Regions from separate parts of the Xanthobacter lutulentifluminis genome, predicted to be linked through region 1. Evidence: predicted binding sites of a transcription regulator. Region 1 holds the regulator's gene; each other region holds the start of a gene.
What was found. The regulator LexA, encoded in region 1, represses DNA repair genes until DNA is damaged. The targets are predictions, from matches to a motif close to TGTTCNNNNTGTGTTCNG.
Positions count from the first base shown of each region.

Region 2: a site for LexA is predicted at 2,346-2,363, ahead of V5F49_RS08135 (YifB family Mg chelatase-like AAA ATPase). Genes of this name have one in related genera too.
Region 3: a site for LexA is predicted at 1,904-1,921, ahead of V5F49_RS10180 (PA0069 family radical SAM protein). Genes of this name have one in related genera too.
Region 4: a site for LexA is predicted at 2,098-2,115, ahead of V5F49_RS16915 (metallopeptidase family protein). Genes of this name have one in related genera too.

Region 1 is NZ_CM195525.1:40,602-44,335, forward strand. Features, by position in the region: gene V5F49_RS00250 (ComEC/Rec2 family competence protein) at 1-1,284, shown strand, start outside; gene lexA (transcriptional repressor LexA) at 1,584-2,294, opposite strand; gene V5F49_RS00260 (molybdopterin molybdotransferase MoeA) at 2,400-3,614, opposite strand; gene moaC (cyclic pyranopterin monophosphate synthase MoaC) at 3,659-3,734, opposite strand, start outside.
Region 2 is NZ_CM195525.1:1,798,223-1,801,956, reverse strand. Features, by position in the region: gene V5F49_RS08140 (hypothetical protein) at 1-424, shown strand, start outside; gene V5F49_RS08135 (YifB family Mg chelatase-like AAA ATPase) at 755-2,287, opposite strand; gene V5F49_RS08130 (class I SAM-dependent methyltransferase) at 2,427-3,212, shown strand; gene V5F49_RS08125 (polyhydroxyalkanoic acid system family protein) at 3,219-3,530, opposite strand.
Region 3 is NZ_CM195525.1:2,228,306-2,232,039, forward strand. Features, by position in the region: gene V5F49_RS10165 (proton-translocating transhydrogenase family protein) at 1-406, opposite strand, end outside; gene V5F49_RS10170 (Re/Si-specific NAD(P)(+) transhydrogenase subunit alpha) at 406-1,554, opposite strand; gene V5F49_RS10175 (aa3-type cytochrome c oxidase subunit IV) at 1,590-1,742, opposite strand; gene V5F49_RS10180 (PA0069 family radical SAM protein) at 1,945-3,252, shown strand; gene V5F49_RS10185 (VOC family protein) at 3,261-3,719, shown strand; gene V5F49_RS10190 (TetR/AcrR family transcriptional regulator) at 3,732-3,734, opposite strand, start outside.
Region 4 is NZ_CM195525.1:3,668,805-3,672,538, forward strand. Features, by position in the region: gene V5F49_RS16900 (chemotaxis protein CheB) at 1-53, opposite strand, end outside; gene leuD (3-isopropylmalate dehydratase small subunit) at 151-756, opposite strand; gene V5F49_RS16910 (cytochrome b) at 906-1,457, opposite strand; gene V5F49_RS16915 (metallopeptidase family protein) at 1,537-1,965, opposite strand; gene V5F49_RS16920 (ligase-associated DNA damage response DEXH box helicase) at 2,524-3,734, opposite strand, start outside.

The DNA of each region.
Region 1 (3,734 bases):
CTGGCGCTGGTGCCGGCACTGGCGCTGGGCTTTCCCATCAAGTCCGCCGCCGCGCTGGTGGCCATGCTGGGGAGCGCCGCCTACCTCGTGCTGTCGGGCAACGACGTGCCGGCCCAGCGCTCGTTCGTCATGACCGCCCTGGTGCTGGCCGGCATCCTGATGAACCGCCCGGCGCTGACATTGCGCACCGTCGGCGTCGCTGCCGTGGTGGTGCTCGCCGCAACGCCGGAGGCGGTCCTGGACCCCGGAACGCAGATGTCGTTCGCCGCGACCCTCGCGCTGATCGCCGCCTATGAACGGTTGCGCCCGCTGCGCGCGCTGCCGCGGCCCGACGGGTGGCTGGGACATGGGGCGGTGTGGCTGCTGGTGCTGGCGGGAGGGACCGCGCTCACATCGCTGGTCGCGGGACTGGCGACCGCACCTTATGGCATCTACCACTTCCAGCGGCTCGCGCCCTACGGGCTGCTCGCCAACCTCGCCGCCATGCCGGCGGTGTCCTTCCTCGTCATGCCGTTCGGGCTCATCGGGGTGCTGCTGATCCCGTTCGGCTGGGACCACGTGGCCTGGCCGGTCATGGGCAAGGGCATCGACATCATGGTCGCCGTCTCCGATCGCGTCGCCGCCCTGCCGGGGGCGGACCTGCGCGCCGATCTCGTGAGCGCTCCGGCACTGGCCCTGATGAGCCTCGCCCTGCTGTGCCTGTGCCTGCTGCGCGGGCTGCTGTCGGCCGCAGCGCTGGTACCCGCGGCCCTCGCCCTCGCCGTGTCTGGCCCGGCGCCACGGCCCGACGTGCTGGTGGCGCCGGATGCCCGGACCGTCGCCGTGCGCGGCCCGGACGGGCGGCTCTCCATTCTCGACGCGCGGGCCCAGCGCCTGACGGCGGAGCAATGGCTGACGCGGGAGGGCGACCGCCGCCGGGCAGCCGATGCCGGCCTGCAGGCGCTTTTCACCTGCGACCCGCTCGGCTGCACGGCCCCCCTTCCGGGCGGCGGCACCATTGCCATCTCGCGCCGCGCCGAGGGGCTGGAGGCCGATTGCCTCGAGGCCACGGTAGTGGTGACCCGCGACCCGCCCCCACGTGAGTGCCCGGCGCGCGTGTTCACCCCGGAAACCCTGTCGCGCACCGGCACCGTCGCCCTCCACCATCGCGACGGGGCATGGCACATGGAGCCGACCCGCCGACCCGCAACGCAACGCCCCTGGATGCCGCGTCTTCCCCCGGAACCGGACGAGCCTTCCCCGGCGACCGACACGCCATCGGAGACCGACGCCCGGGCACCCTGAACCCAAGAACGGACCTAAGGAGCCCCTGCCACCGACCGCACCTCCAAGGGCGGCGGATACGACGGTGACCAGCACCCGGATGAGCAGCACCGGCAGTGCAAGGCCGGCACCGATCCACTGCAGATGGCCGCGCATGCGTTCTCCTCCGCAACCGGACGGACAGGGCTGAACGCAGACTCATGTGAATAGGGGGGAGGGGTGAGAGGCGCTTCCGACAGGACGCGCCCCGTTGAGCATGGCACGCGACGCCTCTCACCCCGTCTCGCCCGCCCGCCGCTTCAACGGCAGGAGATCGAAACTCAATAGCGTCGCATCAGCCCGACGAGCCGGCCCTGGATGCGCACCCGGTCGGGACCGAAGATCCGGGTTTCATAAGCCGGGTTGGCGGCTTCCAGGGCGATGGAGGCGCCCTTCTTGCGCAGGCGCTTGAGGGTGGCTTCCTCGTCGTCCACCAGCGCCACCACGATGTCGCCGGTGTCGGCGGAATCGCATTTGCGGATCAGCACCGTGTCGCCATCGAGGATGCCGGCCTCGATCATGCTGTCGCCGCGCACCTCCAAGGCGAAATGCTCGCCATTGCCGAGCATCTCGGGCGGGATGTTGAGGGTGTGGCTGCGCGACTGGATGGCGGAGATGGGGGAGCCGGCGGCGATGCGGCCCATGACCGGAACGGTGACGACGGGCCCGGCCTCGTCATCCTCCGCTGCGGGGCGGACCTTGCCGAGGCTGCCCTCGATGACCGAAGGCGAGAAGCCCCGATTGGAAGCGCGCGCCGCGCCAAGGCCAGGGGCGACGCTGTCCGGCAGGCGCACCACTTCCAGCGCGCGGGCGCGATTGGGCAGGCGACGGATGAAACCGCGCTCTTCAAGCGCCGTGATAAGGCGGTGGATGCCGGATTTGGACCGCAGATCCAGCGCCTCCTTCATCTCGTCGAAGGAAGGGGGAACGCCGGTTTCCTTCAGCCGCTCATGGATGAAGCGAAGCAGATCATATTGCTTGCGCGTCAGCATCTCATGCCCCCTGCCGGCGCCGGCCGCGGCGCGAAACAAATCATGAACAGTCTTTATCTGTTCCTTTTGTGTTCCGCAAGGGGTGAACGCACAGTTAAGATCGCCTCAGTCGTCGAAGGGAATGATCTCGCACGGGTCGCCGGCCTTCCCGGCAGGCGCCTGCGGCGGGCGCATCAGCAGGCCATCGGCAGCGGCAAGCACGCTCAGCATGGCGCTGTCCTGCGAGGGGAAGGGCGTGGCGACGAGCGCGCCGGAAACATCGCGATCGAGCCGCACGCGGACGAAATCGCGCCGCCAGTCGTTGGCCGGCACGTCCACCGCCAGACGGGCGGGCAGGGTGCGCGGGCCCGGCGCGGAATCACCCTGCAGCGCTCGCACCAGCGGCACGAGGAACACCATGGCGCAGACGTGGGAGGACACCGGATTGCCCGGCAGGCCCAGCACCCGCACCGCGCCCCTGTGCCCGAACATCAACGGCTTGCCGGGACGTAGCGCGATCTTGTGGACGCTGAGGTCGACCCCTTCCGCGCGCAGGGCCGGGCCGACCAGGTCATGGTCGCCCACGGAGGCGCCACCGGAGGAGACCACCAGATCGAACGCCCCGGAAAGCGCCCGTGCCACCACCGCGCGGATGGCGGAAAGATCGTCACGGATAAGGCCGAGGTCCTCGACCTCCGCCCCCGCCTGCCGCGCCAGCGCCGCGAGGCCGAAGGCGTTGGAGACGACGATCTCGCTGTCGCTGCCCGAGCCCTGCCCCGGCAGCACCAGCTCGTCCCCGGTCTGCAGCAGCGCGACGCGGGGCCGGCGGGCCACCGGCACGGTCGCATGGTCCATGGCCGCAGCCAGCATGATATCGCGGCTGGTCAGGCGCCGTCCGGCGGTGAGGCCCGGCGTGCCGGCGGAGAAATCACATCCCGTGCGGCGCACGTTGCGCAGGGCCGCCGTGGGAGCTGTGGTGGTGACGACATCGCCCTCGCGCGCGGTGTTTTCCTGAATCACCACCGTGTCGGCGCCGGGCGGCACCACCGCGCCGGTGAAGATGCGCACCGCCTCGCCGGGCCCGACCGCTCCGGCAAACGGCCGGCCGGCCGCCGATTCGCCGATGACGCGCAGGGTGGCGGGAGTGGCGGCGATGTCGGGCGCGCGCACGGCGTAGCCGTCCATGGCGGACATGTCGGCGGGGGGCTGGGTGCGCCGGGCGGGCAGGTCGCGCGCCAGCACCCGGCCGGCGGCCTGCGCCACCGGCACCTCCTCCACGCCGAGCGCCAGGACGCCCTCGGTGATGAGGCTGCTCGCCTCCTCGACGCTCATCAGCGCCATTGCCGCCGTCTCCCCGTGGCTGGTCTTGTGGTGATGGCCGCGGCTTAGCCGGCGGCGGGTCCGGCGCGATAATCGCCGCTGCGGCCGCCGGATTTCTCCAGCAGGCGGATGCCCTCGATG
Region 2 (3,734 bases), 1.8 Mb from region 1:
CCGGCGCATGGTCCTCGAGACGCCGGCCGGGCGCCGCTGGGCCGTTGTGGCACCGCCGCTGCTGGGCGACCTCAGCTACTTCCGCAATGGCGAGACGCTCATCATCCGCGTCGCGCCCGGCGAGGTCCTCGCCCTCGGCAAGGCGCACCAGGGACGGCCCGGCGAGGTGATGAAGGAGCTGGCGGTCAACGCCGGCCTGCCCGGCTGGCCGGAGGGCTTCGGCGTGCGTGAGGTCACGGTCACCACCATTTTCGTCGATATCAACAAGCAGGCTGGTACGGTCACCTTCGAGGGGCTGGACGGCGTGGTGCGCACGCTCAAGGCGTCGAACGACAAGGTTCTGGCCGACCTCCAGCAGGTCCAGCCGGGCGATCTCGCCCAGATCACCTATCTGGAAGGCCTTTCCGTCAACGCTGTGCGCTGAGGACGGCGCGGCGGGATGCACCGGCGTCCCGCCGCAATCCGGTGCCGCCAGCATTCTGGACCGTGGGTGGCCTCGGTCGTGAGGTTCGCCGCCGACGCCGTACCGAGCAAAAACAGCTGGCGCAGGGCGGTGAACCTGCCTGCGTCGGCCCCGGCACGGCCGGAGCCGATCCCGCAGGCACCTTCCCATGCGCTGCCTTTCCGGACCGGATTTTCCCCGAAGTGGCCGAGCAAGCGCTCGCTGTCTCGGTTGCCCCCGTGCTGAGTGTCGCGGCATCGTGGCCCCGCCAGATCCAGCCAATTCGCTCCGAGCGCAACCCAGCACGTGGGGTCATGCGGCGGCGCGCGGGCGCTCGATGGCGATCCGGTACGCCAGCGCTTCCGCCAGATGGCGGCGCCCGACCTGCTCCGCCCCGTCGAGGTCCGCCAGCGTGCGGGCAACCTTCATGACGCGGTGATAGCCACGCGCGCTCAGCCGCATGGCGTCCGCCGCATCGCGCAGGAGGGCGGCACCGGAGGCATCAGGCACGGCGACCTGGTCGAGCAACGCACCGGACGCGCTTGCATTGGTGCGCACGTCGGCCCGGCCCATGGCCGCATAGCGCTCGATCTGGATGTCGCGCGCCATGGCGACCCGCGCCGCCACCTCGCGGGAGCCCTCTGTCGGGACCGGGAGGACGAGGTCGGACGCCGCCACGGCGGGGACCTCCAGAAAGATGTCGATCCGGTCGAGGAACGGACCGGACAGGCGCGCCTGATACTCGTCCGCGCAGCGCGCGCCGCGCTTGCAGGTGAAGCCCGGCTCGCCCGCGCGCCCGCAACGACACGGGTTCATAGCGGCGATGAGCTGGAAGCGGGCGGGGTAGGTGACGCGGTGGTTGACCCGCGCGATCAGCACCTCCCCGGTCTCCAGCGGCTGACGCAGGGAATCCAAAACCTGGGGCGAGAACTCAGGCAACTCGTCCAGGAACAGGACTCCGTTGTGGGCAAGCGACACCTCCCCCGGGCGCGCCTTCGCGCCACCACCCACCATCGCTGCCATGCTGGCCGAGTGGTGCGGCGCCCGGAATGGCCTGCGATCCATCAGTGCGCCATCCTGAATGGCTCCCGCGACGGACGCGACCATGGAGACATCCAGCATTTCCGCCGGCGAAAGTGGGGGCAATATCGATGGAAGGCGTTGCGCCAGCATGGACTTGCCGGCGCCCGGAGGCCCGATGAACAGCAGATTGTGTCCGCCCGCGGCGGCGACCTCCAACGCGCGCTTTGCGGTCTCCTGACCCTTCACGTCCTTCAGGTCGAGCATGGCCCCTCCCGGCGCCTTCATGCGTGGCTCCGGCCGGCTCATTACCTGCCGGCCTGTCATGTGATTGGCGAGCTGGATCAGCGACTGTGGCGCCAGGATCTCCATATCCGGGCTCGCCCACGCGGCCTCGGCGCCGCATGCGGCGGGACAGATCAGCCCGTGTCCGCGGGCGTTCGCTCCGATGGCGGCCGGCAGGACCCCGGCGACTGCGGCGATGGCTCCGTCGAGCGCGAGCTCGCCCACCACGGTGAACCCGCCAAGCGCATCCGCGGGGATCGCGCCGATGGCGGCCATCAATCCAAGCGCGATGGGGAGATCATAATGCGAGCCCTCCTTCGGCAGATCCGCGGGGGCAAGGTTCACGGTGATGCGGCGGGCAGGGAGCGCGAGACCCGACGCGATCAGGGCTGCGCGCACCCGCTCTTTCGCCTCGCTCACGGCCTTGTCCGGCAGGCCCACGATGGTGAAGGCCGGCAGCCCGGCGGCGACGTGGACCTGAACGTCCACCGGGCGCGCGTCCACGCCCTCGAATGCGACCGTTGCAACCCGCTGGATCACCGTCCCGCTCCTGCCCACTGCCTTGCCACCTACGGTAGCGGTGGAGGACGGATGCCGCAAGAACGAAAGATGAACAATTTTCGCTGGACAGCTGCCGAAGGCTCGGTATCCTTTGTTGCGAACGGTGGAGGCGAGGATCATGACCGGGGCATCGGCGGGGCCGGCGCGCAGCCATGAGGCGCACGTTGCGGACATGTTCGGGCCGCAGGCCGCGGCCTATGTGGCGAGCGCCGTGCATGCCCGCGGCGCCGACCTCGAGGCGCTGGCGGCGCTGGTGGATGAGGTTCGTCCGCAGCGGCTGCTGGACCTCGGTTGCGGCGGGGGGCATGTGAGCTTCACGGCGGCTCCGTTTGCGGCGGAAGTCGTCGCCTACGACCTGTCCGCCGACATGCTCGGCGCCGTGGTCGCGGAGGCTGAGCGGCGCGGGCTGACGAACATCTCGACCGGGCTCGGCGTGGCCGAGCGGTTGCCCTTCGAGGACGCCAGCTTTGATTTCGTGGCGTCCCGCTTCAGCGCGCACCACTGGCGGGACGTGCCGACCGCGCTCGCCGAGGTGCGCCGCGTTCTCCCTGCCGGCGGACGGGCGGTGATGATCGACGTGATCGCGCCCGACTGGCCGGTGGCTGACAGTTTCCTGCAGACGATCGAGCTTCTGCGCGACCCCTCCCACGGGCGGGACTATCGCGAGGCGGAATGGGTCGATGCGGCGGAGACTGCGGGGCTGCGGGTGATGCGGACCGCGCGACGGCGGCTGTTCCTCGAGTTCGCCTCCTGGGTGGCGCGGATCCGGACTCCGGAGCTGCATGTGGCCGCCATTCGCTCCCTCATGGCGGGGGCCAGCCGCGATGTGGTGGAGCATTTCGAGATCGAGGCGGACGGCTCGTTCACGCTCGATACGCTGACGCTGGAGCTGGAGGCAGCATGAGGCGGGCTATTTTTTCTCGATCATGATCCGCCCCTGCCGGGTGATGAGGTCCCGCGCCTTGCGCGCGGCGAGATCGAGCAGGAATGGCAGCTCGACGCTGAGGTGGATGGCGTCGTCGGTGACATCCAGCGTCCCCTGTGCCGTCTGGCCCAGCGCGGCGATCCGGAAGGAGAGGTGGTCGTCCGTCCAGACCTCCTCGAGGATCGAAATGTGGCGCCCGAAACGCTCGCGCACGCCGGTCATGCCGGCCTGGAGGCGTCGTGTGGCTTCGACCTTGCCGAGCTTGTGGGGGATGGAGGTGGTGAAGGGCTGTCCCATGGGCGGTTCCGTTGCAAGGAGGGCAGCGCCGCGGCGGTGGCGGCGGATGGCCGGTGACCCGGTGTCATATGGGGTGTCGCGGTGACTTTCCGTCAATTGCGACGGTAGAGAACCGGGGCTCAAGTGGTGACTTGGGCGGGGGGGAATGGAGTTCCTTTGCCATGGCCTGCCGCAAACGGTGTGGCCGGGGGCGGCGGGGAGAGG
Region 3 (3,734 bases), 2.2 Mb from region 1:
CGCCGAAGATGTTCACCGATGCAAAGATGAGGGCGATGAAGCCGAAGATGCGCGCGCCCCAGGCGTGGCTGGAATCGCCCACGGTGGTCACGCCCACCGCGAGCAGCGCGCCCACCACGATCACCGACGAGATGGCGTTGGTGACGCTCATGAGCGGGGTGTGCAGCGCCGGGGTGACCGACCACACCACGTAGTAGCCCACGAACACCGCGAGCACGAAGATGGCGAGGCGGAACACGAACGGGTCGATGGCCCCGCCGGTGGCGGCATGGGCCACGCCGCCGATGGCGGCGCCGGCCTGGTCGGCATAGTGCTGGGCGGCTTCGGCCGCCTGGCGGGCCGTTTCGGCCATGGCGCGGGCTTGAGCGGCGGCGTCCGCCGCGGCTTGGGCAGTGACGGGATTCATCAGGCCGCTCCCTCAGTCTTGGGTGCGAAGTTGGGATGCACGACGGCGCCGTCACGGGTGATGAGCGTGGCCTTCACCAGCTCGTCGTCCCACTTCACGGCGAGGGACTTGGAGGCCTTGTCCACCATCGTCTCGAAGAAGTTGAACAGGTTCTTCGCGTACAGCGGCGAGGAGGAGGCGGCGAGGCGGCCGGGCACGTTGAGGTGGCCGACGATCTTCACGTTGCCCACCCACACCACCTGGCCGGGCACCGCGCCTTCCACGTTGCCGCCCCGCTCGACCGCGAGGTCGACGATCACCGAGCCGGGCTTCATGGAGGCCACCATTTCCGCCGTGATGAGGCGCGGCGCGGGCCGGCCCGGGATCAGGGCGGTGGTGATGACGATGTCCTGCTTCTTGATGTGGTCGGCGACGAGCGCGGCCTGCTTGGCCTGATACTCGGCGGACATGGGCTTGGCGTAGCCGGCGGCGGTTTCCGCCTGCTTGAACTCCTCGTCCTCCACCGCGACGAACTTGGCGCCGAGCGAGGCGACCTGCTCCTTGGCGGCGGGGCGCACGTCGGTGGCGGTCACGATGCCGCCGAGGCGGCGGGCGGTGGCGATGGCCTGCAGGCCGGCGACGCCGGCGCCCATCACGAAGATGCGCGCGGCGGGCACGGTGCCGGCGGCGGTCATCATCTGCGGCAGGGCGCGGTTGAACTCGGCAGCGGCGTCGATGACGGCGCGGTAGCCGGCAAGGTTCGCCTGCGAGGACAGCACGTCCATCACCTGCGCGCGGGTGATGCGGGGCATCAGCTCCATGGCGAAGGAGGCGACGCCGGCGCGGGCGAGTGCCGCGAGCGCGTCGTCATTGCCGTAGGGGTCGAGGATGGCCAGCACCAGCGCGCCCGGCTTGTACGACGAAAGTTCGGCTTCCGTCGGACGGCGCACCTTCAGTACCACATCGGCGCCGCTGAGGGTGTCGAAGGCGGTCGTCGCGATGGTGGCCCCGGCGGCGACAAAGTCCGCATCGAGAATGCCGGACCTGAGGCCGGCGCCCGTTTCCACCGCCACGCTGGCCCCGAGGCCCACGAGACGCTTCACCGTATCCGGGGTCGCAGCGACCCGCGGCTCGCCGAGATCAACCTCGGCGGGGACAGCGATTTTCATCTGAATTGTCTCCGATGCTCCGGCCCGTCAGGGGGTCAGAGGAGGAAGATCCACATAAGGACGAGGATGACGGCGACCGCGATCGCGCCCCATTTGGTCAGGGCGGTGAAAACGGCGTAGGTGCGCTCGTGCTCGACGTAATCGTTGCCATCGGCGATGGCGTATTCGGTCGTGGCGTGTTCAGCCATCTTTTCCCCCTGCTCCAGCGTTTCAATTGGCCTTTACCGGAGATGCGAAACTCTGGCAACTGGCCCCTGGCGTACAATATGCCAGATGGGAGACCGCGCTGAAGCCCTTGAATCGGCACAAGCCTTGACGCACCGCGGAAAAGATTTCCACGATTGCCGCGTGTTCTTGTTTTGTTCTATGGCGGGTGCTACCTTTTTTCCCATGCGCCCCGACACCGATTCCCGCCCTTCCCGCACCCGGCGCCGCCCGCCCGGCGATGCCGCGCCCGCCCCGGGGACGAGCCCGGTTGCCGCCGGCAAGCCCCGCGCCGCGCCCTATGCCGCCGCCGGCCGGAAGGCCGACCGCATCCTCGGCCGGCTGGCCGAGGAACGGGCGGCAACGCGAAAGGCGGCCGAGGCGCCGCCCGTCGCCCCGGGTCCCGACGCGGAGCTGGGCACGGGCGTGGATGCGGACCGCCGGCGCGGGCGCGGGGCGGTCTCCAACGCCACCGGCCGTTTCGAGCCGGCCGCGCGGGTGCTGTTCGACGACGGCTGGCAGAGCCTGGAGGAGCTGCCGCCGCTGCGCACCGAGGTGACCGAGGAGCGGGCGCGCACCGTCATCACCCGCAACCAGTCGCCGGACGTGGGGTTCGACCGCTCCATCAACGCCTATCGCGGCTGCGAGCACGGCTGCATCTACTGCTTCGCCCGGCCGACCCATGCCTATCACGGCCTCTCCGCCGGCCTCGATTTCGAGACCCGGCTGTTCGTGAAGCCGGACGCGCCGGAGCTGCTGGCGCGCGAGCTGTCGCATCCATCCTACCAGCCGCGCGTCATCGCCATGGGCACCAACACCGACCCTTACCAGCCGATCGAGCGGCGCTACGCGCTGACCCGGCGCCTCCTCGAGGTGCTGGCGGATTTCGGCCATCCGGTGGGCATCGTCACCAAGTCGGCGCTGGTGGCGCGCGACATCGACATCCTCGCCCCCATGGCCGAGCGCGGCCTCGTGAAGGTGGCGATCTCGGTGACGACGCTCGATCCGCACCTCGCCCGCACCATGGAGCCGCGGGCGGCCAGCCCCCACGTGCGCCTCGGCACCATCCGCCGGCTCGCCGACGCGGGCATTCCCACGGCGGTGCTGACCGCGCCGCTCATTCCCGCCCTCAACGACATGGAGGTGGAGCGCATCCTCGACGCCGCCAAGGCGGCCGGCGCCAGCGAGGCCGGCTACGTGATGCTGCGCCTGCCGCTGGAGATCGCCGACCTGTTCCGCGAATGGCTGGTGGCCAACTTCCCGGACAAGGCGCGCCACGTGCTGAACCTGATCCGCCAGATGCACGGCGGCAAGGACTACGACGCCAGCTTCGGCAAGAGGATGCGCGGGGACGGCCCATACGCCTGGACGGTCGGCCGCCGGTTCGAGATCGCCGCCACGCGGCTCGGGCTCACCGGGCGCGGCCTGAAGCTCACCACCGCCCATTTCCGGCGGCCCAAGCCCGCCGGCGTCCAGCTCGACCTGTTCGACTGAGGCCAGCCATGCCAGTGATCCCGCCTCCCGCTCCCGCCTTCGCCCTGCACCTCGTGACCCTCGGCGTGGACGACCTCGCCCGCGCCATCGCCTTCTATGAGGCCATGGGGCTGGAGCGCCGCGCCGGAACCGAAAGCGTCGCCTTCTTCCTGGCCGGGCACGTGATGCTGAGCCTGTTTCCGCGCGGGCGCCTCGCCGCGGATGCGACCCTGCCCGAAGCACCGCCCCAGCCGTTCCCCGGCCTCACGCTGGCCTGCAATGTCGGCACGGCCGAGGGGGTGTCCGAGGTCATCGCCCGCGCGCAGGCGGCAGGCGGACGGGTGGTGAAGCCGGCACAGAAGGCGTTCTGGGGCGGCACCAGCGGCTATTTCGCCGATCCCGACGGCCACCTGTGGGAAGTGGCGCACAATCCCTTCTTCCCGTTCGATGCCGAGGGCCGGCTCACCGTTCCGGCGGACGGGGGCTGAACCGTGCGGCGCTCA
Region 4 (3,734 bases), 1.2 Mb from region 1:
CGCGTGGCGCGGTCGAGGGCCCGGTCGAGGGCGTCGGGCAGGCGCCGGTTCACCGGCGTGCGCCTCGGGTGCTATCGCCGCGCGGCGCGCGCGCCGTCCGGGGGCGCGATGCCTCGGGCCCGCGCGTGGCCGGCAGCGCCCGGCGCGTCATCACAGCCAGGGGCGTTCGGCGCCCTTGGCGGTCTCGAAGGCGGCGATGGCCGGCGCCTTCTCGAGGGTGAGGCCGATGTCGTCCAGCCCCTCGATCAGGCAGCGCTTGCGGAAGGGGTCGATCTCGAAGTGGATCACGCCGCCGTCCGGACCACGGATCTCCTGCGCCGGCAGGTCGATGGTGAGGGTGGCGTTCGAGCCGCGGTCGGCATCGTCGAACAGCTTGTCCAGCTCGTCCTTGGAGACGACGATGGGCAGAATGCCGTTCTTGAAGCAGTTGTTGTAGAAGATGTCGGCGAACGACGTGGAGATCACGCAGCGGATGCCGAAGTCGAGCAGCGCCCACGGGGCGTGTTCACGGGAGGAGCCGCAGCCGAAATTGTCGCCCGCCACCAGAACCTTGGCATTGCGGTAGGCGCTCTGGTTCAGGACGAAGCCGGGCTCGTCCGAGCCGTCCTCCTTGTAGCGCATCTCGGAGAACAGGCCCTTGCCGAGGCCGGTGCGCTTGATCGTCTTCAGGTACTGCTTGGGGATGATCATGTCGGTATCGACATTGACCAGCTTCAGCGGCGCCGCGACACCTTCGAGAACGGTGAACTTGTCCATGGGACCCTTGTGCGTTCCTGAGACGGTTGGGGGGCGGCGCGGGCCGGGCGGATGCCGGCGGCGCCTGTCCCCCCTTCCATATCAGGCGTTTCGGCGCTTGCCCAGCGCCGCGCCCCGATGCCGGAGCGGGCCCCGGCGGCCGGGCGCGGTCAGCGCGGCGCCGGCAGCATACGCTTCAGCACGTCGTCCTTGAGCATCACGTGATGCACAATGGCCGCGGCGGCGTGGAGCAGGGCGAGGATCACAAGCCCGTTCGCCAGCCATTCGTGCACCTCCTGCACCTGCCGGGCGAGCGGCCGGTCCGCCGGGATCGGCGGGGTGATGGTGAACAGCCCGAAGAAGGGGATGTCGGCCCCGCGCAGGAAGGCGAGGTAGATGCCGACCAGCGGCGTGACGATGAGGAGCAGGTAGAGCAGGCCGTGCGCCGCCGCCGAGGCGATCTGCACCGGCCGGCTCAGCGCCCGCGACGGCGCCGGGTGGCGGCCGAAGATGCGCACCGGGATGCGCAGCGCCACCAGCGCCAGCACCAGCAGGCCCACCGACATGTGGACCCACCACACCATCGCCCGCGCAGGCGTCCCGCGCGCGAACAGCTCTTCGAGATAGGTGACGCCATAGACGGTGATGATGGCGAGCACGGTGAGCCAGTGGATGGCGCGAAGCGATGCGCCGTAACGCTGAAGTTGGGGATCGACGGGCACGGGAAGCCTCCTTGTTTTGAGCTATTCTAAGAAAGGAGCGCGGCCGAGGTCCAGCCGCCTGGGGGCACTTTCCCTGCGGTCAATTGGCTCGGTCCTCGACGGCTTCCATGTCGTCGTCGGACAGCCCGAAGTGGTGGCCGATCTCGTGCACGAGCACATGGGTGACGATGTCGCCGAGGGTTTCCTCATGCTCGGCCCAGTAGTCGAGGATCGGGCGACGGTACAGGAAGACCATGTTCGGCATCTGCCCGGTCTGGGAAACGGCGCCGTCCTGGGCGCGGCCGATGCCCTGGAACAGGCCGAGCAGGTCGAACGGGGTTTCCGCGTCGAGCGCGTCGAGCACCTCGTCGGTGGGGAAGTCCTCGATCCGGATCACCACGTCGCGGCACAGCGCGCGGAACGAGTCGGGCAGGCCGGCGAAGGCCTCCGCCGCCAGCTGCTCGAAGGCATCGAGGCCGGGGGCCTCCACATCATGCCACCGGCTGCGCCCGCCGCCGTTCTGCGTCATGGCCCTGTTCTCCCGCCGTCGCCGCGCCGCCCGGCGGGCGGCACGCTCCTGTGGCGATGCAGCATTGCGCGGGGCAAAGGTCAATCCTCCTGCCCCTCCGAGGGGGGAGGACGTCACGCAGCCGTGACTTTCCTGAACACTGTCTGAACACAAGCATCAAATGGGGTTCAGAGAGGTTTGGTTAAGGAACTCTTAATCAGCCTGCATCGTTAACCATGCAGACTGCGACTTGGGAGTGTGGCCATGCTGCGGAAGCTTGCGGTCACCGGTGCGCTGGTGACGATCCTTGGAATTGCTGCGTTTTTCGCGCCCCACGAGGCGTCTGCCGCCACGGCAGCCGTGCTCGGGGCTCCGATGTTCTGATATCCGGCACGTTGCGCGGGGCTTGTGCACGCCATCCGATCACGCTCTTGTGAATGAAAGGATGGCCGTACCTAGTTGCCCGTATCTCCTGCGCAACAGCCTGTGCGGCCCCTTCGCGGCTGCGAGACGGATGCCGGACGGCATCCGCCGCCGGTCGGGAGTCTGTCCCGACATGGCCCGGATGGCGGCTGCGCCTCATTCGGTGGCGGCTCGAATCAGTTCCTCCTCCGCCTCGGCGAGGAGAGCGTCGCTGGCTTCGCCGCCGACGCTCTCCCGCCCGATCTCCAGCAGCACCGGCACCGCGAGCGGCGACACCCGCTCCAGCGGCTGGTGGACGATGCGTCCCCGGACGCGCGCCAGCATCTCGGCGAGGCGCCGCACGTCGAGCAGCCCGGTGGCGGCGTCGGCGCGGGCGGCGCGCAGCAGGATGTGGTCGGGCTCGTGCCGGCGCAGCACGTCATAGATCAGGTCCGTGGAGATGGTGACCTGCCGCGATGTCTTCTCCTTGCCGGGGAACCGCCGCTCGATCAGCCCCGCGATCACCGCGCAATGGCGGAAGGTGCGCTTCATGAGCGCGCTCTCGGCCAGCCACGCCTCCAGGTCGTCCCCCAGCATGTCCGCGTCGAACAGGTCTCCGAGCGAGAGCCGTCCCTGCCGGATGGCGAGGCTCATGTCGCCGGCCGCGTAGACTGCGAGCGCGTAGTCGTTGGCCACGAAGCCCAGCGGCTTCAGGCGCGCCCGCTCCAGCCGGCGGGTCAGCAGCATGCCCAGGGTCTGGTGGGCGAGGCGGCCCTCGAACGGATAGGTGACGAGATAATGCCGCCCGGACTGCTCGAACGTCTCCACCAGCAGGTCGGTACGTCCCGGCAGGCGTGAGCGGGCCTGCTGCAGCTCCAGCCAGTCGCGCACCTGCGGCGGCAGCGCCGGCCAGCGCTCCGGCGCCGCCAGCAGCGCCCGCACCCCGTCGGCGAGGAAGGTGGAAAGCGGGAACTTGCCCCCCGCATAGGCCGGCACCCGCGGCTCCTTGGCGGTGGTGCGCGAGACGTAGACCTCGTCCTCCACCAGCGTCTCGTAGCGCAGGATCTCCCCGGCAAAGACGAAGGTGTCGCCGGGCACCATGGTCTCGACGAAATATTCCTCCACCTCGCCCAGCATCCGCCCGCCGAACCGCACCCGTCCGGCGACCCCGGTGCGCGCCGATCCGCGCGCGGAGACGAGGCGGACCTTGAGCATGGAGGCTTCCACGATGGTGCCCACGTTCAGCCGGTAGGCCTGCGCCACCATGGGGTTGGCGACGCGCCACAGGCCGTCCCTGGTGCGGCGGATCTTGGCGTAGCGCTCGTAGGCGCGCAGCGCGTAGCCGCCGGTGGCGACGAAATCGAGCGTGGCATCGAAATCCGCACGGC